4 regions of the Actinoallomurus sp. NPDC050550 genome follow, and region 2 is predicted to be linked to each of the others. Evidence: riboswitches for the same ligand, from Rfam matches in the RefSeq annotation. Region 2 holds a riboswitch; each other region holds the start of a gene.
What was found. Region 2 has a riboswitch for cobalamin ahead of AB0I04_RS38160 (ribonucleoside-diphosphate reductase subunit alpha). Riboswitches for the same ligand answer to the same signal wherever they lie in the genome.
Positions count from the first base shown of each region.

Region 1: linked by a shared signal. The riboswitch ahead of bluB (5,6-dimethylbenzimidazole synthase) and the one ahead of AB0I04_RS38160 (ribonucleoside-diphosphate reductase subunit alpha) in region 2 are both predicted to bind cobalamin.
Region 3: linked by a shared signal. The riboswitch ahead of AB0I04_RS14570 (putative cobaltochelatase) and the one ahead of AB0I04_RS38160 (ribonucleoside-diphosphate reductase subunit alpha) in region 2 are both predicted to bind cobalamin.
Region 4: linked by a shared signal. The riboswitch ahead of cobN (cobaltochelatase subunit CobN) and the one ahead of AB0I04_RS38160 (ribonucleoside-diphosphate reductase subunit alpha) in region 2 are both predicted to bind cobalamin.

Region 1 is NZ_JBFAJC010000046.1:67,210-72,443, forward strand. It holds gene AB0I04_RS41540 (transglycosylase SLT domain-containing protein) at 1-511, opposite strand, end outside; gene AB0I04_RS41545 (hypothetical protein) at 717-1,199, shown strand; gene bluB (5,6-dimethylbenzimidazole synthase) at 1,318-1,938, opposite strand; cobalamin riboswitch at 1,971-2,166, opposite strand; gene AB0I04_RS41555 (hypothetical protein) at 2,427-3,428, shown strand; gene AB0I04_RS41560 (glycosyltransferase family 39 protein) at 3,566-5,234, opposite strand, start outside.
Region 2 is NZ_JBFAJC010000039.1:26,823-32,056, forward strand. It holds gene AB0I04_RS38150 (CbtB domain-containing protein) at 1-155, shown strand, start outside; gene AB0I04_RS38155 (CbtA family protein) at 191-1,048, shown strand; cobalamin riboswitch at 1,173-1,389, shown strand; gene AB0I04_RS38160 (ribonucleoside-diphosphate reductase subunit alpha) at 1,488-3,740, shown strand; gene AB0I04_RS38165 (ribonucleotide-diphosphate reductase subunit beta) at 3,737-4,771, shown strand; gene AB0I04_RS38170 (hypothetical protein) at 4,903-5,136, opposite strand.
Region 3 is NZ_JBFAJC010000008.1:262,646-267,879, forward strand. It holds gene AB0I04_RS14550 (helix-turn-helix transcriptional regulator) at 1-492, opposite strand, end outside; gene AB0I04_RS14555 (hypothetical protein) at 812-1,087, shown strand; gene AB0I04_RS14560 (DUF6504 family protein) at 1,279-1,554, shown strand; gene AB0I04_RS14565 (LLM class F420-dependent oxidoreductase) at 1,579-2,607, opposite strand; cobalamin riboswitch at 2,878-2,999, shown strand; gene AB0I04_RS14570 (putative cobaltochelatase) at 3,059-5,191, shown strand.
Region 4 is NZ_JBFAJC010000008.1:213,210-218,443, forward strand. It holds gene AB0I04_RS14325 (helix-turn-helix domain-containing protein) at 1-701, opposite strand, end outside; cobalamin riboswitch at 1,031-1,153, shown strand; gene cobN (cobaltochelatase subunit CobN) at 1,215-4,853, shown strand.

The DNA of each region.
Region 1 (5,234 bases), on a different contig from region 2:
ACGGCCCGGACCATTTGGCAGGCAGGTCGGTAGCCAGATCATGCAGATACCAGGCCGCAGCAGTGATCGCGAGGTCGGGGTCGTCAGGGAGTTCTTCCCAGCGGCGGTCGGCGAAGCTGCGGCCGTGTTTGGTCTCATTGAACGCGGGCTTGTGCATGTCGGCGATGCCGAACGCGGCATCTGGCTTGATCTTCTGCCAGGCGCGTTCGAAGCCAGGGTCGTGTGGCTTGTCCGATTCGTTGTACAGGATCGCCATCAGCAGTTTCGGGCTGATCCTGGCCTCGCGTGCGTGCTTGATGACCTGTGCGGCAAAGCGCGCGGGGTCGTTCGAAGCCGACGTCGAATCCGATCGGCCAGGCGCCTTGCCACTCGGTGTCGATGCGACGCCCGACCTGCCGGACCCGGTCGGTCGCACGCCGCCGGAATTATCTTCGCCGTGTGTCAGCACCCAGTACACCGCGGCGACGGCCGCGACCAGGATGACAAGCCATCGCCCCGGATGGTCTCGCACCCTATGCCTCCCCGAATCCGCGCCGATCGATGCTTTACAGTCTGGTCCCCGATCAGCCTCATGCCATCGATCTCAAGGATGATGCCGCCGGATTCGGAGGTCATACCAGCACCTTAGGACTGAGAGCTTCCCGGCCCTACGTCTTACCGGGTACAGCCGGCCGCCGTGACCGCGAAGAGTCGATGCGCCGAAGTACGCTCGCCGAGTGACCGAACAGGTGCCGCGAGACCACAAGGCCCGCCGCTTGGAACAGCGTGGCCCACGCCGGTTGCGGGAGGTTCATCCGACCCGGCGTGGGTTGGTGCTGGCCTGGTGGGGATTCACCGCGACGTTCGCCGGGCTGCGCCTGTTGACTTGGGCGATCCACGTCCACGTCGCCGGGCTGGGCAATGTCCGGGTCGGTGGCGTGCACATCCACCATTACATCTGGGGCATCTTGGCGCTGATCGCTGTGGGAGCATGCGGGCTCGTCGAGCGCTCCCCTCGCTGGCGCATGTGGATGGGCCTGGCCTTCGGCATCGGGCTCGCTCTTGTCGTCGACGAGGCCGCTCTGCTGATCGAGCTCAAGGACGTCTACTGGGACCATGAGGGCGGGATCAGCGTGGCCATCGCGATCATCGTTATCGGCGTGGCAGGTAGTGCTCTCACCCTGACTCGAGCACCACGGACCGAGGCCGAAACGGGCTGAGCGCGACCCCGCGATCCGGATTCAGTGGCCTGCCGTCGATCCGGCTGCATGCCCTTCGTAAACCGTGCGCGTGGGGCGTTACGAACCCGCGGTGACCGACGATGACGCCCTGCGGGGCTCACCAGCGGTTGTGATGGATCGCGGCCTCCAAGGGGCGGCGGTGGCGCCAGCCGTGCCGTTCGAGATCCGGCACGGCTTCCAGATGGGTGACCGGCCCTACACACAGCCAGGCGACGGGCCGGATCCCGGTCGGGATACCGAGCAACTGACGCAGGTGCCGTTCGCGGTAGAAGGACACCCAGCCGACGCCCAGGTTCTCGGCGGTGGCGGCCAGCCACAGGTTCTGGATGGCCAGGCAGACCGAGTACAGTCCCGCGTCGGCGATGGCGTGTCGGCCCAAGACCGCGGGGCTGCCCCGGTCGGGATCGTAGGTGACCACGATCGACAGGCTGCTCTCCAGTACACCGTCGATCTTTATCCGGGCGAAACGGTCGGCGGCGGCCGTGGTGAGGGTGGCGGCGAACGTGGTGCGTTCGTGCTGGACGTGGTCGTAGAAGGCGCGCCGGACGGCCGGGTCCGCCACGATGATGAAGTCCCAGGGCTGGGAGAGCCCGACACTGGGCGCGGCGTGCGCAGCCGTCAGGATCCGGTGGAGGACGTCTTCTGGTATCGGCGCGCCGGTGAACTGGGCGCGCACGTCACGGCGACGGTGGACCACGTCGTAGATGTCGGCGTTCATGGGCAGGCTCCCGCTGCGTCAGGCCACCTTGGCGGTGGCCGATGGAGCGAGGCCGGTCTTCGGACTTCCGGATCGATGCCTGACCATCCGCCTTCCCGGCCTGGCGGCCAGTGGCTGCGCGTGCGCGCGTGGACGGCGGCTCCCCGGTTACCGCGGCGGGCCCGTGCCGGAATTTCACCGGCTTCCCGATTCTCCCCTCGTGGGGGCACCTCGCATCAGTTCATGCCAGCCGCGAGCGTATCAATCCCCGTCGCCCCCGAGTCGCCGGGCGTACTCGGGCGAGATCGGTCGTATTCGCCCGAAAACGGAGCCGTCCGGTGGTGAACCCGAATGCGGTGGGATTCGTATGCCTTACCGAGGAGTCGGCCTGCCGCCGATACCTGCGTCGGCATGTGCCCTGAGCGGGAGGGACGTCCCGCAGCACCTGGCCGGCGCGCCGCTGGACCCGGCGCCGCCCGCGATCTGATTCAGACCTAAGGAGAGCGATCTTGTCTTCGCAGTCAGGACCCGGCGAACGCGCGGAGTCGCTCGGTATCCGCCGGCCGGTGGAACTGCCCAAGGCGGACATCGAAGAGGCCGGAGACCTGGCGCCGGCCGGCGGCGCCGAGCCGGCCCATGAGGGCGACCGGTCCGCCACCGAGGAGAAGAAGGCCGGCGAGACCCAAGAGCGGCCGAAGGACACACCGTCGGCGGCGAAGGAGCAGGAGGACCCCGCCCCGGACACGGACGCCGCGGTGGCGGTCGCACCGCAGATCGGTGCGGTGAACGCCGAGGAGATGCCGCCGGACCGGCCGAAGAAACCCGTGCTGGCCGCGGTCGCGATCGGCGGGGCCGTCCTGCTCGCGGTCCCGATCCTGCTGATCGGCACGGGCTCGCACCACGCCAGGAAACACCCCACCTCGGCTGCGGCCGACAGGGTGCTGTCCGGCAACGGCCAGCAACCTCCGCCGGGCGCGTACACCTCCACGTCCCCGTCGGCCACCCCGACCTCGACACCCTCCGCACAACCGACGCACAAACCGGCGGCCACCAAGAGCGCCGAGCCCAGGGCACCCGGCAAGCCTTCACCTCGCGCCGATGCGGCCCACAAGGGCGGTCCCTCGAGCAGAGCGGCCCGCAAGGGCGTTCCGGCGGGTGAGAAGCCGATGTCGGGCGGGAATCCGTGGGCACTCGAAGTGCATGCGCCATACGGCCTCAACCCGGGTAAGACCCTGCGCACGAACCGCCTCGCGTTGACGATGCAGACGGGCGGCGACCTCGTGCTGCGCGGCACGAGCGGCGCGATCATCTGGTCCACCGGGACGCATCAGGCCGGTGCGTACGCCGAGTTCCAGGCCGACGGCAATCTGGTCGTCTACGCCGGCAAAGAGGCGGTCTGGGCGTCGGGCACGTTCGGCCACGATGGCGCGACGCTGGTGCTCCAGGCCGACGAAAACCTGGTGATCTACAACGGCCACGATGCGACATGGGCGACCAATACTCACGGGTGAATCCGCGACCGAGCGACACCGCTCGCGGCAACCTTCCCTGCCCGGACGGCCGTCGAGTTCGCCGTTGACGACCAGCCGCCTTATGTCCTGTCATGACGCCGCGCCCCGCAAGTCGGCTTGTCCCGCGACCTTCGGGTTCAGCCGCAGTGGTAGAGCCGCTGCGCCGCCGTGGCGTCACCGAAGAACGCCGGAGCGGACGGGTCCTCGGATGCGGAGCCCGCGTACGCACTGGCGGGTACGGCCGTGCACGCGGTGCTCACCCAGGAGGTGATCGCCGCGACCTGAGCGGCACCACCGCCTCGTCGGCCCTCGCCGCCGCCGAGCAGCACATAGTGCAGGTCTCCGTGGTCGACGAGCTGTCGGAAGTGGTCCAGGGTCGGGAACGGCACCTGGCCGGTGAACCCGCCCATGGGCAGGACGGAGGCCCCGGCGCCCAGGATGTAGGGAGAGGCGGCCGACCAACCATCCGTCGCGAACAGGTACTTCGCGCCGCCTCGATGTGCCCGCACGTAGGTGAGCAGAGCCAACTGGTCGGCGGTGAGCTTCCCGGAGGAATCCCCGAACCGCATGCCACGGGCGCCCCGGTCTCTCGCCGCGCCCATCGCGCGGGCACCCCCGCGCCTCGCCGCGCCCATCGCGCCGGTGAGCCACAGCGGTGTCATACCGCCCCCGCGCTGTGCGGGCCCGATGGCTCCCATGCCGGACGCGCCGTGCTGGGCGGAGGTGAACACCGATGACGCCCACGCTCCCGGCGCGATGAGGGTCGCGGCGACAACGGTGACCAGCGTGGCCGGGACGAGGCGACGGCGGAGCCCGCCCCATCGCCACGCGGCGAGCAGAACGAGGGCGATCACGCCAATCCCGATCACGGTAGGTACGAGCCACGATCGGACGGTCGGGAAATTCCATGTCAGGTAGACGGCCCACGCCACGGTGCCGATCAGCGCCAGGGGCAGGGCGACCGCACGCCGCCCGGACGTTCGGAACGCCTCCCACATCGCCACGAGACCCGCGCCGGACAGTGCGGCCAGCGCCACGTCGACGACGCCCATGTAGTACATGTGGCCACCGACGCTCCCGGCGCTGAAGACGACGAAGAAAGAGACAGACCACAGACCCCACAGGAGGTATCCGGCGCGCAGCCCGTCCGTCCTGGGCTCACGGCGACGCCATGCCAGGCCCACCACCAGGGCTACCAGCGCGAGCGGATAAAGCCACCCGGTCTGCGAGGCGATGGCGGGGGTCACCATCTTGTTCCACCCCTCCTGCTCGCCGAACCCGCGCCCGCCCATCCCCTGCGCGGGTCGCTGAGCACGGCCGTTCGCGAAGCCGGCTCCCGGAGCAAATCCCCCGGAGCCCGCGCCCGTACGGCCGGAGCGCTCGCCCATACCGCTCGGGTTCATGCCACCGGGGTTCGCGCCCGTACGCCCGAAGGAGCCGCGGCGGTTACCGCCACCGTGGCCCTGCGCCGAGGTCACGCTTCCCGTGCCGTCCGCGCTGAGTCCCACGGATCCGAACCGGTTGAGGAAGTTGTAGCCGACGACCATGCCGAAGGCGGAGTTGTCGGTGGTGCCGTCGACGTAGGGTCGGTCGTTCGCCGGGGTCAGGGTGGCCACGATGATCCATGACGCCGAGACGGCGGTCATCACCACGCCCGCGATGACCAGGCGCGTGAGGCGGCGTCGCAGGGGCGTGGGCGCGGCCACCAGGAAGGTGACGGCGAGAGTCGGCAGCACGACCCATGCCTCGAGCATCTTCGCCTGGAAGGCCAACCCCACCCAGACACCGGCCATGACGAGCGTGCGC
Region 2 (5,234 bases):
CCGCACTGTGGCTGTTCGGCACCGTGCTGTTCGGCCTGGCCGTGTACTACTTCATCGGCGTCGACCAGGGCGCGACCTCGGTCTTCGGCAACAACATGGCCATTCACGAGTTCGTTCACGACGCCCGGCACCTCCTCGGATTCCCCTGCCACTGATCCGGCCCGCGACACCACAATTCAAGGAGTACGCCGTGGAACGGCGATTCATCCTGCGTGGGCTGCTCGTGGGCGCGATCGGCGGAATCCTCGCGTTCGTCTTCGCACGGATCTTCGCCGAGCCGCAGATTCAGGCGGCCGTCGACTACGAGAGCGGCCGGGACGCCGCTCAGGCGATGCTCGACAAGGCGGCGGGCATCACGCCCGAGGCCGCCCACCCGGACATTTTCAGTCGCACCATCCAGGCGAACGTCGGCATCGGCGTCGGCGTCATCCTGTTCGGTGCCGCGATGGGCGGTCTGTACGCGGTGGCCTACATCCTGGCCTGCGGCCGCACGGGGAACCTGCGGCCGCGGACGCTGGCGCTGCTGGTCGCCCTCGGCGGGTTCCTGGGGTTCTACCTGATCCCCTTCGCCAAGTATCCGGCCGACCCGCCCGCGATCGGTCACCACGAGACCATCCGCGACCGAGGCGGCCTGTTCCTGCTGATGGTCGGGTTCGCCATCGCGTTCCTGATCCTGGCGGTCTGGCTCGGCCAGAAGCTCAAGCCCCGCTTCGGGAACTGGAACGCGACGCTGCTGGCCGGGCTGGCCTGCGTTGCGGCGCTCGGTGTCGTGATGTTCGTGCTTCCCTCGTTCGGGCATCTGTCGGCGAACGTCCACGAGTACGGCCGGCACGCGACGGAGACACCGTTGCCGCTGAAGAACCAGCAGGGGCAGATCGTCTATCCGGGGTTCCCGGCGGACGTGCTGTTCTCCTTCCGCCTGTACTCGGTGGCCGCGCAGGCGATCATGTGGGCGGCGATCGGCCTGTGCTTCGCGCCGATGGCCGAACGGCTGCTCGCCCGTACGGCCGAAGGCCCCCGGACCGCGCAGGCACCGGTCACGGCGTAGGCCACACCTCCTGAAGGCCCTCGGCGGATCACCGCCGGGGGCCGTTCGGCATGCCCGCGCTGCGCTGCTCCTTACCCGACACACCCAATATCTGGTGGTGATGCGTTTCAATCGCCACTACATGTATGGTTCTCGTGTTGCTGGTTCACCTGTGCATCATGTGGCGGGTGTCGTAAGAGGGAACCCGGTGAGAGGCCGGGACTGCCCCGCAGCGGTGAGTGGGAACGACCGCCGTCAACAGCACTGGGCTCGATCGGGCCCGGGAAGCGACGGCCAGTAGGACGCGCCTGAAGGCGTGCTGCCCGCGAGTCCGAAGACCTGCCAGCGACCCGTGCGCGGGAGCGCGCGGTCGTCCAGGCCTCGTGGGAGGGCCGGCGGCGGAGCCTTGTCGTCCGTGCGCGTCTTCTCGCGAGGGTGAAGCCCACGAGGAGAGAGCACCGTGACACAACAGCTCATCGCGCCCCCCACGGCCCCCGAGGCCACGCTCGCGGCAGAGATCGAGCGCGTCTGCGCCGGATTGCCGGAGGCCGATCCGCTGCTCATCACCGGAGCCGGTGATCTGGCCGAGGCCGTACGGCGGGCCGCTGCGCTGGTCGTCACCGACCCGGTCTACTCGACGGTGGCGGCCCGGCTGCTCGCCCGGTCGATCGCGGAGGAGACCGGGCCGGTGACGTTCACCGAGTCCGTCGCGGCGGCCCATGGGCAGGGGCTGCTCAACGAGCAGACCGCAGGATTCGTCGCCCGTAGCGCGGCGGCGCTGGACGCGCTGGTCGACCATGACGCCGACGACCGGTTCACCTACTTCGGGCTGCGAACCATCTATGACCGGTACCTGCTGCGGCATCCGACGAGGCGGCAGGTGCTGGAGCGCCCGCAGCACTTCTTCCTGCGGGTGGCCTGCGGGCTGGCCGAGAGCGTGGCCGAGGCGGCGGAGCTGTACGGCCTGATGTCACGGCTGGCGTACCTGCCGAGCTCGCCGACGCTGTTCAACTCCGGAGCCGCCCGCCCGCAGCTGTCGTCCTGCTTCCTGCTGGACTCGCCGCGCGATGAGCTGGAGGCCATCTACGAGCGGTACGGCCAGGTGGCCCGGCTGAGCAAGTACGCCGGCGGCATCGGGATCTCCTGGAGCCGGGTGCGGAGCCGGGGCTCGCTGATCCGGGGCACGAACGGGCACTCCAACGGGATCGTGCCGTGGCTGCGGACGCTGGACGCGAGCGTCGCGGCGGTGAATCAGGGCGGCCGACGCAAGGGCGCTGCGTGCGTCTACCTCGAGCCCTGGCACGCCGACGTGGAGGAGTTCCTCGAGCTCCGGGACAACACCGGGGAGGACGCGCGGCGTACGCACAACCTCAACCTGGCGAACTGGGTGCCGGATGAGTTCATGCGCCGGGTCGAGGCGGACGCGACCTGGTCGCTGTTCGATCCCAAGCAGGTGCCGGAGCTGGTGGACCTGTGGGGCGAGGAGTTCGACCGCGCGTACCGGGCGGCCGAGGCCGAGGGCCGGTTCGTCCGGCAGGTCCCGGCGCGGCAGCTGTACGGGGCGATGATGCGCACCCTCGCCCAGACCGGCAACGGCTGGATGACGTTCAAGGACGCCGCCAACCGCGCCTGCAACCAGACCGCCGAGCCCGGCAACGTCGTGCACCTGTCCAACCTCTGCACCGAGATCCTCGAGGTGACCCACGACGCCGAGACCGCGGTGTGCAACCTCGGCTCGATCAACCTCGCCGCCCACGTGACCGACGACGGGGTCGACTGGGCGAGGCTGCGGGCGACCGCGCGTACGGCGGTGCGGTTCCTGGACCGCACGATCGACCGCGGCTTCTACCCGACGCCGGAGGCGGCGAAGGCGAACCGGCGGTGGCGGCCGATCGGGCTCGGCGTGATGGGCCTGGCGGACGTGTTCTTCCGGCTGCGGCTGCCCTTCGACTCACCCGAGGCGCTCGCGCTGTCCACCCGTATCGCCGAAGAGATCGCGCTCGCGGCCTACGGGGAGTCGGCGGCGCTGGCCGCGACCTACGGCCCGCACCCCTCCTACGACCAGACGCGCGCCGCCCGTGGCGTCCTGCACCCGGACCACTGGCCGGACACCGACCCGGTCCACGCCGTCGAGTGGGAGGCTCTGCGGGCCCGGATCCGGGAGGTCGGGCTGCGCAACTCACTGCTGGTCGCGATCGCGCCGACCGCGACCATCGCCTCCATCGCCGGCTGCTACGAGTGCATCGAGCCGCAGGTGTCCAACGTCTTCAAGCGCGAGACCCTGTCGGGGGAGTTCCTGCAGATCAACACCTACCTGGTGGCGGATCTGAAGGCGCGCGGGCTGTGGACGCCGCGGGTGCGTGACGCGATCAAGCGTGCCGACGGATCGGTGCGGGAGATCGAGGAGCTCCCCGAGGAGTTGCGGAGCCTGTACCGCACCGCGTGGGAACTCCCGCAGAAGGCGCTGATCGACCTGGCCGCGGCGCGTACGCCCTACATCGACCAGTCCCAGTCGCTGAACCTGTTCATGGCGAGCCCGACCATCGGGAAGCTGTCCTCGATGTACGCCTATGCCTGGCGGTCGGGCCTGAAGACCACGTACTACCTGCGGTCACGGCCGGCCACCCGCATCGCGCAGACGACCGTCGCCCCTGTCCAGGAAGCGCTCATGTGCTCCCTGGAGAACCCCGAGACCTGCGAGGCCTGCCAGTGAGCCTGGATCACACCTCCAACGGAAAGGACCTCATGAGCCTGCTCGACCCGGGGATGGACCTGACCCTGCGGCCGATGCGCTACCCGGCCTTCTACGAACGGTTCCGCGCGGCGATCCGCAACACCTGGACGGTCGAGGAGGTCGATCTGCACTCGGACCTGGCCGACCTGTCCCGGCTCACACCCGAGGAACTGCACCTGGTCAACCGGCTGGTGGCCTTCTTCGCCACCGGTGACACGATCGTGGCCAACAACCTGGTGCTCAACCTCTACACCCACCTCAACGCGCCCGAGGCGCGGCTGTACCTGTCACGGCAGCTGTTCGAAGAGGCCGTGCACGTGCAGTTCTACCTGACCCTGCTCGACACCTATCTGCCCGACCACGACGAACGCGTCAAGGCGTTCGCCGCGGTCGAGAACATCCCCTCCATCCGCGACAAGGCCGAGTTCTGCTTCCGCTGGATCGACTCCCTCGGCGCGACGGACCGGCTGCGGACCCGGGAGGACCGGCGGGCGTTCCTGCTCAACCTGATCTGCTTCGCCGCCTGCATCGAGGGCCTGTTCTTCTACGGCGCCTTCGCCTACGTCTACTGGCTGCGCTCGCGTGGCCTGCTCAACGGCCTCGCCTCGGGCACGAACTGGGTCTTCCGCGACGAGTCGATGCACATGGAGTTCGCCTTCAGCGTCGTCGACACCGTACGTGCCGAAGAGCCCGACCTGTTCGACGAGGAGCTGACCGGGCAGGTCACGACGATGCTGGAGGAGGCCGTCGCCGCCGAACTCGCCTTCGCCCACGACCTGTGCGGCGACGGCCTGCCCGGCATGACCGCCACCGACATGCGCGCCTACCTGGAGAACGTCGCCGACCAGCGCCTCGCTCGCCTCGGCATGCCGAGGCGGTACGGCACCGCCAACCCGTTCCCGTTCATGGAACTGCAGGACGTCCAGGAACTGTCCAACTTCTTCGAACGCCGAGTCTCGGCCTACCAGGTCGCCGTCGAAGGGACGGTCAGCCTCGACGAGGCGTTCTGACCCGTTCCAGAGCGAGAGTCCACCAATCGCGGATGGGTCCCGCACGTGCTGGTGCGGGACCCTGGCTGAGCCTCTTTGAGTGTCGGCTCAACTCGACGGGAGCCGTCCTCGGCCGCCTGCCGACCGGTGGATCAGCAGTCGCAATCGCAGTCGTCGAAGAAGAAGTGGCGATGGAAGCCGAAGAGGCCGCCGCAACTGCTGAAGAATCCGCCGAAGCAGCCGAAGGTCGGAGCGATGCCGACCTGATGCGGTGCGACGGATACGGTTTGTGCGCTCGCCGGTAGGGCGGTTCCGGCGGTGAAGACGGCGGTCCCCGCGAATGCAAGGCTGGAGATGGCGATCGACATCTTCTTGGAAAGCTTCATCAAGCCTGCCTCTCCTGAGTCGTTCTCGGCGCGGCGTTGCGCCGACACGTCGGGCGATCGACCAAGCTCACGGCCTATCGCCCGTCCCATGTCACCTT
Region 3 (5,234 bases), on a different contig from region 2:
CTGCAGCATGGCCTGGCGGCGGGTGCGCAGCGCGATGCGCCGGTCGACGTTCTCGGGGGTCTCGCCGGGCCGACCGGCCTTGATCAGCGCGCGGGCGTACTCCTCGGTCTGCAGGAGACCGGGCACAAGATGGGTCTGGAACGTTCGAATGGAGGCGGCGGAGGCCTCCAGGCCGATGTAGGTGTCCAGGCCCGCGGACGTGGACAGCACCGCTTCGTACTCGGTCCACCAGCCGCGCTGCTGGGCGTCCTTGGCGAGCCCGAGGAGCTGGTCGCGCTGGGAGCCCTCGGGCAGCCCGTAGAGGTCGAGCATGTCCCGTACGTCGCGGATGCGCGCCACCGACTTGCCGGTCTCGATGCGGCTGACGCGTGACATCGAGCACTCCAGGTGCTTCGCGACGTCTTCGATCATGAGACCCGCGGCTTCGCGGAGCCTCCGCAGCTCCATTCCGAGCCGGCGACGGCGAACGGTTGGACTACGGCCATCGGTCATGGGGCACCTCCATGGCGAGCGTCCTGCGGGAATGGCGAGAAGAGGGGGGGACCGGTGGTGGGCCGCGGTGGGTTAGGCCGAAACCCTCGGCCGGACCGCGGAAGGGCCGTTGAACTGTGCACGGGTGATGCCGAATCCGTCTGATCTATTTGTCCGAAAATACTTGCACGTCAAAGTGGGGGAGGACATCCTGACAGGGAAGGTCACTCACCGTTGCCATCTGGGCACCTTTTGCCACCGGATGGCACCCTACCTGTTCAACGCCCTAGGGCGTACCCCTTCCTGCCGTATCGTCCAAGCGCGAGAGGGGTGGCAACCCATGGCCGCCACTGCGGATTCCCCGTCCGGGCCGCGGCGCCGCCACCTGGAGGCGCTCGCCCGCGAGGTCGAGGCCCGCGGTCTGCGCGGCGTGCTGGTCGGGGCCGAGGAGCCCATGCTGCGCGTGGTCGAGCCGGCCGGCGGGCGGAGCGTGATGGTGGTCGCCATGCCGACGTCCCGCGTCGCCTGGTCGTACCTGTGGGGCCGAGGCGGCCAGGCGGACGCCGCCGACCCCGCGCGCGCCGCCGAGGCGATCGCGCATTCCCTCGGCCGCTGAGCCGCGGAGGCCGCCTGCGGGTCGGCACTTTACAAAACCCACTCCCGAACGTATGTTCGAACTTGTCGCCTGCCTTCCCCCAGGCTCACTCTCTGTCACCGATCCGGAAGGTGGGCGGCCCGCGTGGGCGGAGCGAGCGAAGGGTTCGCCAGGGCGTGCCCTGGGCGTGGAGACGCGCCGGGCGGCGGCCGATGAGCCGGGTGTACGGCGACCCGGTCGAGGTCTGGCTCAGCGACGGCAGGCCCTCGCGCTTCGTCTGGCGCGGCCGGCTCTACACGGTGCTGCGCGTCCTGGATCGCTGGGTCACCACCCGCGACTGGTGGCACGAACGGCATCCTGAGGCCCCGGAAGGCGCCGAGCGGGAGTTCTGGCGCGTCGAGGCCACCCCAGACCGGGCGATCGGCGTGTACGAACTGCGCCACGACCAGGCGACCGGCACGTGGATGCTCTCCCGCGCCTGGAACTAGGGCGCGTCCGGTGGATCACGAATCTCAGGACTCGACGAGGTCGCGGATGGCCTTCAGGGTCGATTCGTCCTTCACTCCGGCGATGAGGAGTGTGGTCACGGGGGAGTCCTGCCACAAGCGGAGGCGTTCCTTGATGCGGCCGATCGGGCCGAGCAGGGAGATGGAGTCGGCCAGCTCGTCCGGCACCGCCTTGATCGCCTCGTCGCGTCGGCCCGACAGGAACAGCTCCTGCACGCGTACGGCCTCCTCGGCGTAGCCCAGCCGCCCGATCAGGTCGAGGTGGAAGTTGCGGTCCTTGGCGCCCATCCCGCCGATGTAGAACGCCAGCGGGATCTTGGCGAACTCCAGTGCGGTCGCCAGGTCGTCCGTCACGATCGTCGTCACGGTCGCGGCGATGTCGAACCCCTCCCGGCGGCCCGCCAACGACGCGCCGAACACCGCCTCGATCTGGGCCGGATCGACGAAGAGGGGCAGCCAGCCGTCCGCGATCTCAGTGGCGAGGGCGATGTTCTTCGGGCCCTCCGCGCCGAGGTAGACCGGGATCCGCGGGCGTACCGGATGGACGATCGACTTGAGCGGCTTGCCGAGCCCGGTGACGCGGCCGGGGCCGTACGCCGACGCCGGCAGGGGCAGCGGATAGTGGGGGCCGGCGGAGGTCACCGGCTCCTCGCGCCGCCAGACGTCCCGCAGGATCCGGACGTACTCGCGCGTACGCTCCAGCGGCCGGGCGAACGGCACGCCGTACCAGCCCTCGACGACCTGGGGGCCGGACGCGCCGATGCCGAGGGTGAGCCGTCCGCCGGACAGCGCGTCGAGCGTCAGCGCGTGCATGGCGGTCGCGGCGGGGGTGCGGGCGGACATCTGGACCACCGCCGTGCCCAGTTTGATGCGCGACGTCCGGGCGCCGTACCAGGCGAGCGTGGTGAAGGCGTCGGAGCCGTACGCCTCGGCGGTGAAGACGTATTCGTAGCCGAGCCGTTCGGCGGCCAGCACCGTCTCGGTGGCGTCCTCCGGATCCCGCTGCCAGTAGCCGACGTTGATGCCGAGCCTCATCCGCGCGCCTCCCTAAAACTAGAACGCGTTCTATTCAAGCAGATCGACGTCGATCCGGCACGGCCCCGAGGCCCTGCGCCGGACCCGCAGTGTCCCTGTGCCGGACCCGCGGTGCCCCTGCGCCGGACCCGCAGTGTCCTCGTGCCGGACCCGCGGTGCCCCTGCGCCGGACCCGCAGTGTCCTCGTGTCGGAGCTGCGGCGCCTCTGCGTCGGACCTGCGGTGTCGCGCGCCAGACCGGATATGTCATGCTGTCTTCCGGCGATACGCGGAGGAACCCGGTGCGAATCCGGGGCTGTCGCGCAACTGTGACCGGGGAGTTCTTCCTCAAGAATGGCCACGGCGTGAGCCGGAAGGTCGAGGGCGGGCGGCGAGCCGGGAGCCAGGAGACTCCGGCCGCCGATGCCAGACCACCTACGGGCGCGTTAACCCGAGGAAAGGACGACCACCGGGTGAACACCTATCCGTTCTCCGCCATCACCGGGCTGGAGGACCTCAAGCTCGCCCTCCTGATCAACGCGGTCTCCCCGGCCGTCGGCGGCGTGCTGGTCCGTGGCGAGAAGGGCACCGCCAAGTCCACCATCGTGCGCGGCCTCGCCGCGCTGCTGCCCGACGTCACGGTCGTGACGGACTGCCGGTTCTCCTGCGACCCGCAGGCGCCGGATCCACAGTGCCCCGACGGGCCGCACGTCGACGACGACGGCACGCTGGTCCGGCCGGCGCGGCTCGTGGAGCTGCCGATCGGCGCCGCCGAGGACCGCCTCACCGGCTCGCTCGACCTCGAACGCGCCCTGACCGAGGGCGTCCAGGCGTACCAGCCCGGCCTGCTGGCCGAGGCGCACCGCGGCGTCCTGTACGTCGACGAGGTGAACCTGCTCCACGACCACCTCGTCGACCTCCTTCTCGACGCCGCCGCGATGGGGCACTCGTACGTCGAGCGCGAGGGCGTCTCCATCCGGCACGCCTCCCGGTTCCTGCTGGTCGGCACGATGAACCCCGAAGAGGGCGAGCTGCGGCCGCAGCTGCTCGACCGGTTCGGCCTGACGGTGGAGGTGGCGGCCACCCGGGACCCGGAGGAACGGGCGGAGGTCGTCCGGCGGCGCCTGGCCTACGAGGCCGATCCCGCGGCGTTCACGCTCGGCTGGGCACGGGCCGAGGCCGAGCTGGCCTGGCGGATCGGCCAGGCCCGTGCCAGGCTCTCCGAGATCGTGCTGCCGGACGGCGCGCTGCGCCAGATCACGGCGGTGTGCGCCGCGTTCGAGGTGGACGGGCTGCGCGCCGACATCGTGATGGCCCGTGCCGCGATGGCCCTCGCCGCCTGGCACGACCGGACTGTCGTCACCGCCGCCGACGTCCGCGTCGCCGCCCGGCTCGCCCTCCCGCACCGGCGCCGCCGCGACCCCTTCGACGCGCCGGGACTGGACGAGGACAAACTCGACGACGTCCTCGAGAACACCGGCGGCTACGACTCCGACGACGCCTCCGGCTCCTCCACTCCGAACGTGCCCCAGCCACGCGGGGGAAGCGAGCCGGACACCGAACCCGACCCGGACGTCACGGTCGACTGGGACGCCCGGCGCAAGCCCGACGACGAGGACCCCGATGACCCCGGCCCGGACGACGGGCCTGACGGTCCCAGCCCGGACGGCTCCGGCCCGGACGCGCCCGGCGACTCCGACGGGCGGGACGCCCAGGAGGGGCCGCTGGTCGACATCGAGCAGGCGCTGTCGGGCGAGGGCGCGTCGGACGAGGACGACGGCGAGCGCACCCGGGTGGACTCCCCGGAACCCGCGCCCGCCGACGCCGTCTACCGGACGCGGGTGTTCACCGTGCCAGGCCTCGGGGACGGCGCGCCGGGCCGACGCTCGCGCGCCCGCACGCCGTACGGCCGCACGACCGGCGCGCGTCCGGGCGCGCATTCGCTGCACCTGACCGCGACGCTCCTCGCCGCCGCCCCGCACCAGCGCGCCCGCGGCCGCACCGGCCCTGGGCTGGTGATCCGCTCCGGCGACCTGCGCGAACGCATCCGGGAGGGCCGGGAGGGCAACCTGGTGCTGTTCGTCGTCGACGCGAGCGGCTCGATGGCCGCCCGGCAGCGGATGCGCGCGGTGAAGGGCGCCGTGCTCAGCCTCCTCCTCGACGCCTACCAGCGCCGTGACAAGGTCGGGCTGATCACCTTCCGGGGCACGTCCGCCGAGCTCGCGCTGCCCCCCACCTCCTCCGTCGAGGCCGGGGCCCGCCGCCTCGAGACCCTGCCGACCGGCGGGCGTACCCCGCTCGCCGCAGGCCTGCTGCGCGCCGCCGACGTGCTGCGCGCCGAACGCCTGCGCGACCCCGCCCGCCGCCCGCTGCTCGTCCTCGTGACCGACGGCCGGGCGACCCACGGCTCACCCGCTGACGCGTTGCGCGCCGCCGGACTCCTGCACGGCGTCACCGCCGTCGTGGTCGACTGCGAGCGCGGCCCCGTGCGCCTCGGACTCGCCGGCGGGATCGCCGCCCGCCTCGGGGCCGAGGTCGTCCGGTTGGAGGAACTGGCCGCCGACGCCCTCACCGGCGTCGTCAACGACAGCAGGGCGGCGGCGTGACCCCGGAACGAGCCCGCAAGGTGATCAACCTCGACGATGAGTT
Region 4 (5,234 bases), on a different contig from region 2:
TCCGCCAGGGGCGGCCGGCCGGGCCGCTGGAGCAGCTGTTTGGACCGCTCGAACCGCATCACGCGGGCGGCCTCCTTGGGCCGCAGGCCGTACTCCGCGGCGAACCGCTCGCCCAGGTGCCGCCGGCTCCAGCCCACCTCGCGTGCCAGGTCGGCGATCCGTACGGTGCCGTCGGTCTCGGCGAGCCGCCGCCAGGCGTACGCGATTTCGGGCGCCGGTCCCGGCAGCCGGCCGATGCCGCGCGACAGCACGTCCTCGACCACGGCGAATCGCGCCCGCCAGGTGCCGGCCTCGGTCAGGCGTTCGACCAGCTCGGCGGCCCGCGGGCCGATCAGGTCGTCGAGGGACAGGACGGCCCCGCCGATCGCGCCGGCGGGCAGCCCGAACAGGGAGCGCGCCCCCTCTGGCGTGAGGTCGAGCTGGATTCCGGCCAGGTCACCGTCGTGCGCGATGGTCACCGGCCAGGTGTGCATGCCTCCCACGAGGGCCATGAAGGCCGTCGGCGTCCGGTCCGCGCCGACGAGCGTACGGGTCGGTGCGTCCAGGCCGAGGATCACGGTCAGGTGCCGAGACGGGAGCCCCCGATGCGTCCCCGGGGCGAAGCCCTCGTACCGGTAACCGACGCAGCGCGCCACCGACGGTGCGAGCCGCACCGACGGCCGCACCCGGGCCGTCTGTTCGACGGTAGCGCCACTTCCCATGGCCTCCACGGTAACCGGCGGACAGCGGAAACGGCGGCGCTCGCCACCGATACCGGACTGGGCCACGCCGCACCGACCTGGATCGCCGCGCCGGACCTCGCCGTGGCCGTCGCCTCCGGCACCCTCGACCGCCGCGACCGTCCGTCCCGCGAAGTAGTCAGGCATTGTGCTGTTCCCATGGCCGACGCTCACGTCCGGTAGGGCGCGGCGTACACCTCGCTGTCGGCTCGGAGGACGATCTGGCGAGAGTTTCATCCAAGGGATGGGGTGACCTGCGGCGGTGCGGGGCGAGGGTGGGCCTCGTAGACTGGGCGCGCGACGGCGAAGGGAAGGAACCCGGTGTGAATCCGGGGCTGTCCCGCAACTGTGACCGGGTAGCGAACCCGCGTGTACGGCCACGGCGATCAGCTGGAAGGCCGCGGGGGAGCGGTGACCTGGGAGTCAGGAGACTTCCCGCCGTCGGCGACCTTTCACCCGAGCCGGGGCGAGGACCCCCGAGGGAAGGAACGACGCGTGCGTGTCCTGCTGCTCTCAACGGCCGATACCGAACTCCTGTCGGCCCGCTCCGCGAACGCCGGATATGTGACCGGCAACCCGTCCCGGCTGGACGTCGCCGACCTTGACGGGCTCTGCGAGGGCGCCGACGTCGTGGTCGTCCGGCTGCTCGGGGGGCTGAAGACCTGGCAGGAGGGCGTGGAGGATCTGCGCCGCCGGGGCCTGCCGCTGATCGCGCTGGGCGGGGAGGCCGCTCCGGACGCCGAGCTGATGGCGCTGTCGACGGTGCCCGCCGGCGTCGCCGCGGAGGCGCTGGACTACCTGCGCGAGGGCGGCGTGGACAACCTGCGGGAGCTGGCCCGCTTCCTGTCCGACACCGTGCTGCTCACGGGTGAGGGCTTCGAGCCGCCGCGGCGGATGCCGGCGTACGGCGTGCACCAGACCGGGGTCGAGCCGAAGGACGGCCGGCCGACCGTCGGCGTCGTCTTCTACCGGGCGCACGAGCTGTCCGGCAACACCGCCTTCGTGGACACGCTGTGCGAGCGGATCGAGGAGCTGGGCGCGAACGCGCTGCCCGTCTTCTGCGGCTCGCTGCGCTCCGCCGACGAAGAGCTCCTAACACTGCTGGGCCGGGCGGACGCTCTTGTCGTCACCGTGCTCGCCGCCGGCGGGGCGGTGGCCGCGGACGCGTCGGCGGGCGGCGACGAGGACGCGTGGGACGCCGGGGCGCTGGCCGCCCTGGACGTCCCCGTCATCCAGGGGCTGTGCCTGACGACGTCCCGTGCCACCTGGGAGGCGTCGGACGCGGCGCTGTCCCCGATGGACGCCGCGATGCAGGTCGCGATCCCCGAGTTCGACGGCAGGCTGATCTCGGTGCCGTTCTCCTTCAAGGAGGAGGGACCGGACGGCATCCCCGTGTACGCCGCCGACCCGGAGCGGGCCGCGCGCGTCGCCGGGATCGCCGTCCGCCAGGCACGCCTCGGGCACACGCCGGTCGCCGAGCGCAGGCTCGCGATCGTGCTGTCGTCGTACCCGACCAAGCACGCCCGCGTCGGCAACGCCGTCGGCCTGGACACGCCCGTCTCGGCGGTCCGCCTGCTCGCGGCGCTGCGGGAGGCCGGCTATGACGTCGGCGACCATCCCACCGACGGGGACACGCTGATCCACTCGCTGATCGCGGCGGGCGGCCACGACGTCGAGTGGCTGACCGAGGAGCAGCTGCGCGCCGCGCCCGCCCGGGTGCCGCTGAAGGACTACGAGCGCTGGTTCACCGCGCTGCCGGAGTCGCTGCGCGAGGGCATGCGCGAACACTGGGGCGAGCCGCCGGGCGAGCTGTACACCGACGACGACGAGATCGCGCTGGCGTCGCTGCAATTCGGGAACGTCGTGCTCATGATCCAGCCGCCGCGCGGGTTCGGGGAGAACCCGGTGGCGATCTACCACGACCCCGATCTGCCGCCGTCGCACCACTACCTGGCGGCGTACCGCTGGCTGGACGAGGTGTTCGGCGCCGACTCGGTGATCCACCTCGGCAAGCACGGCACGCTCGAGTGGCTACCCGGCAAGGGCCTCGGGCTGTCGGCCGAGTGCGCTCCGGACGCGGTCCTCGGCGACCTGCCGCTCGTCTACCCGTTCATCGTCAACGACCCGGGCGAGGGCACCCAGGCGAAACGGCGCGGCCACGCCGTGGTCGTCGACCATCTGGTGCCGCCGATGGCGCGCGCCGACACGTACGGGGACCTGGCCAGGCTCGAACAGCTCCTCGACGAGTACGCCACCGTCCAGGCGATGGACCCGGCGAAGCTGCCCACCGTGCGCGCCCAGATCTGGACGCTGGTCAAGGCCGCCGAGCTCCACCACGACCTGCACGTCAGCGACGAGCCGGGCGAGGGCGACTTCGACGACTTCGTCCTGCACATCGACGGCTACCTCTGCGAGATCAAGGACGTTCAGATCCGCGACGGCCTGCACATCCTCGGCCAGGCTCCGGAGGCGGAACAGCGCGTCAACCTGGTGCTGGCCGTCCTCCGCGCCGCGCAGGTGTGGGCGGGCCGGGCGGGCGCGCTGCCGGGCCTGCGCGCCGCGATCGCGCAGGCCTACGGGCTGGACGAGCGCGAACTGCTCGCCGAACCGGGCGCGCGGGTGGAGGCCACGGAGCTCGCCGAGCTCGTGGACGGTCCCGCGCGGACCGCCTCCGACGTGGTCGACCTCCTCGAGGCGGTGGCGCGCCGACTCGTCGTCGGCATGGAGACGCTCGGCTGGGACGCCTCCCGGGCGGCCGCCGTCTGCGCCGAGGTGCTCGGCGGCGAGGTTCCCGACGTCGTACGCCTGCTGGAGTTCGGCGCGCGAGAGGTCGTGCCGCGCCTGGACGCCACCTCGCGGGAGATCGACGCGGTCCTGCACGCGCTCGACGGCGGCTACGTGCCCGCCGGTCCGTCCGGCTCGCCCACGCGCGGGCTGGTCAACGTGCTGCCGACCGGCCGTAACTTCTACTCCGTCGACCCGAAGGCGATCCCGTCCCGTACGGCGTGGGACGTCGGGGTGTCCCTCGCCGAGTCGTTGATCCGGCGCCACCTGGACGACACCGGCGAGTATCCGCGCAGCGTCGGCCTCACGGTGTGGGGGACCGCCGCGATGCGCACGCAGGGCGACGACATCGCCGAGGTGCTCGCGCTGATCGGCGTCCGCCCGGTGTGGGACGAGGCGTCGCGCCGTGTCACGGGCTTCGAGATCGTCCCGAGAGAGGAGCTGGGCCGGCCGCGCGTGGACGTCACCCTGCGGATCTCCGGGTTCTTCCGCGACGCCTTCCCGCACGTCATCGCGCTCGTGGACGACGCGATCGGCGCGGTCGCGGCCCTCGACGAGCCGGACAACCACGTCCGCGCCCACGCGCTGGAGGACCTGGCGGGACACGGCGACTGGCGGCGCGCGACCAGCCGGATCTTCGGGTCGAAGCCGGGCGCGTACGGCGCGGGCCTGCTGCCGCTGATCGACGCCCGCAACTGGCGGGACGACCGGGACCTCGCCGAGGTGTACGCCGTGTGGGGCGGCTACGCGTACGGGCGCGGCCTGGACGGGCGGGAGGCGCGCCCGGACATGGAGGCGGCGTTCCGCCGCATCTCGGTCGCGGCCAAGAACCAGGACACCCGCGAGCACGACATCGTCGACTCCGACGACTACTTCCAGTACCACGGCGGCATGGTCGCCATGGTCCGGTCGCTCACCGGGAAGAACCCCGCCGCCTACGTCGGCGACTCCGCGCTGCCCGACCAGGTGAAGACGCGCACGCTCGGGGAGGAGACCCACCGGGTGTTCCGCGCCCGGGTCGTCAACCCGCGGTGGATCGCCGCGATGCGCCGGCACGGCTACAAGGGCGCCTTCGAGCTCGCCGCGACCGTCGACTACCTCTTCGGCTACGACGCCACGGCCGGGGTGGTCGACGACTGGATGTACGAGAAGCTGGCGCAGGAGTACGTCTTCGACGCTGAGAACCGCGCATTCATGGAGCGTTCGAACCCGTGGGCGCTGCGCGGCATCACCGAGCGGCTGCTCGAGGCCGCCGACCGCGAGCTGTGGGCCGAACCCGCCGCCGAGACCCTGGAGCGCCTCCGCCAGACCTACCTCGATCTGGAGGGTGACCTGGAGGCGGGCGAGTAGGCGACATCTACCGACATCGCGACTGAATCGCGCTGATTCGATCACCCAGACTGGTTGAATCTGCGCAATGAGCGCTGATCCACCGGCCGACCTGAGACTCCGCGACTACGCCCCTCGTTCCCAGGTATGGGCCGAGGTCACGTCGGTTCCGACCGCCGCCGTTCCGTGCGTCGACGTGCACAACCACCTGGGGCGGTGGCTGTCGCCCGACGGCGGCTGGCTGGTCCGGGACGTGGGGGAGCTCGTCGCGGCGATGGACGAATGCCAGGTCGCGACGGTCGTCAACCTCGACGGCCGCTGTTCCTTCGCCACCCCGAGCGGGTGCTGTTCGGACCGACGCGCACCCTCCTCGCGGCGACGACCACCGTCTGTGGTTCCGTT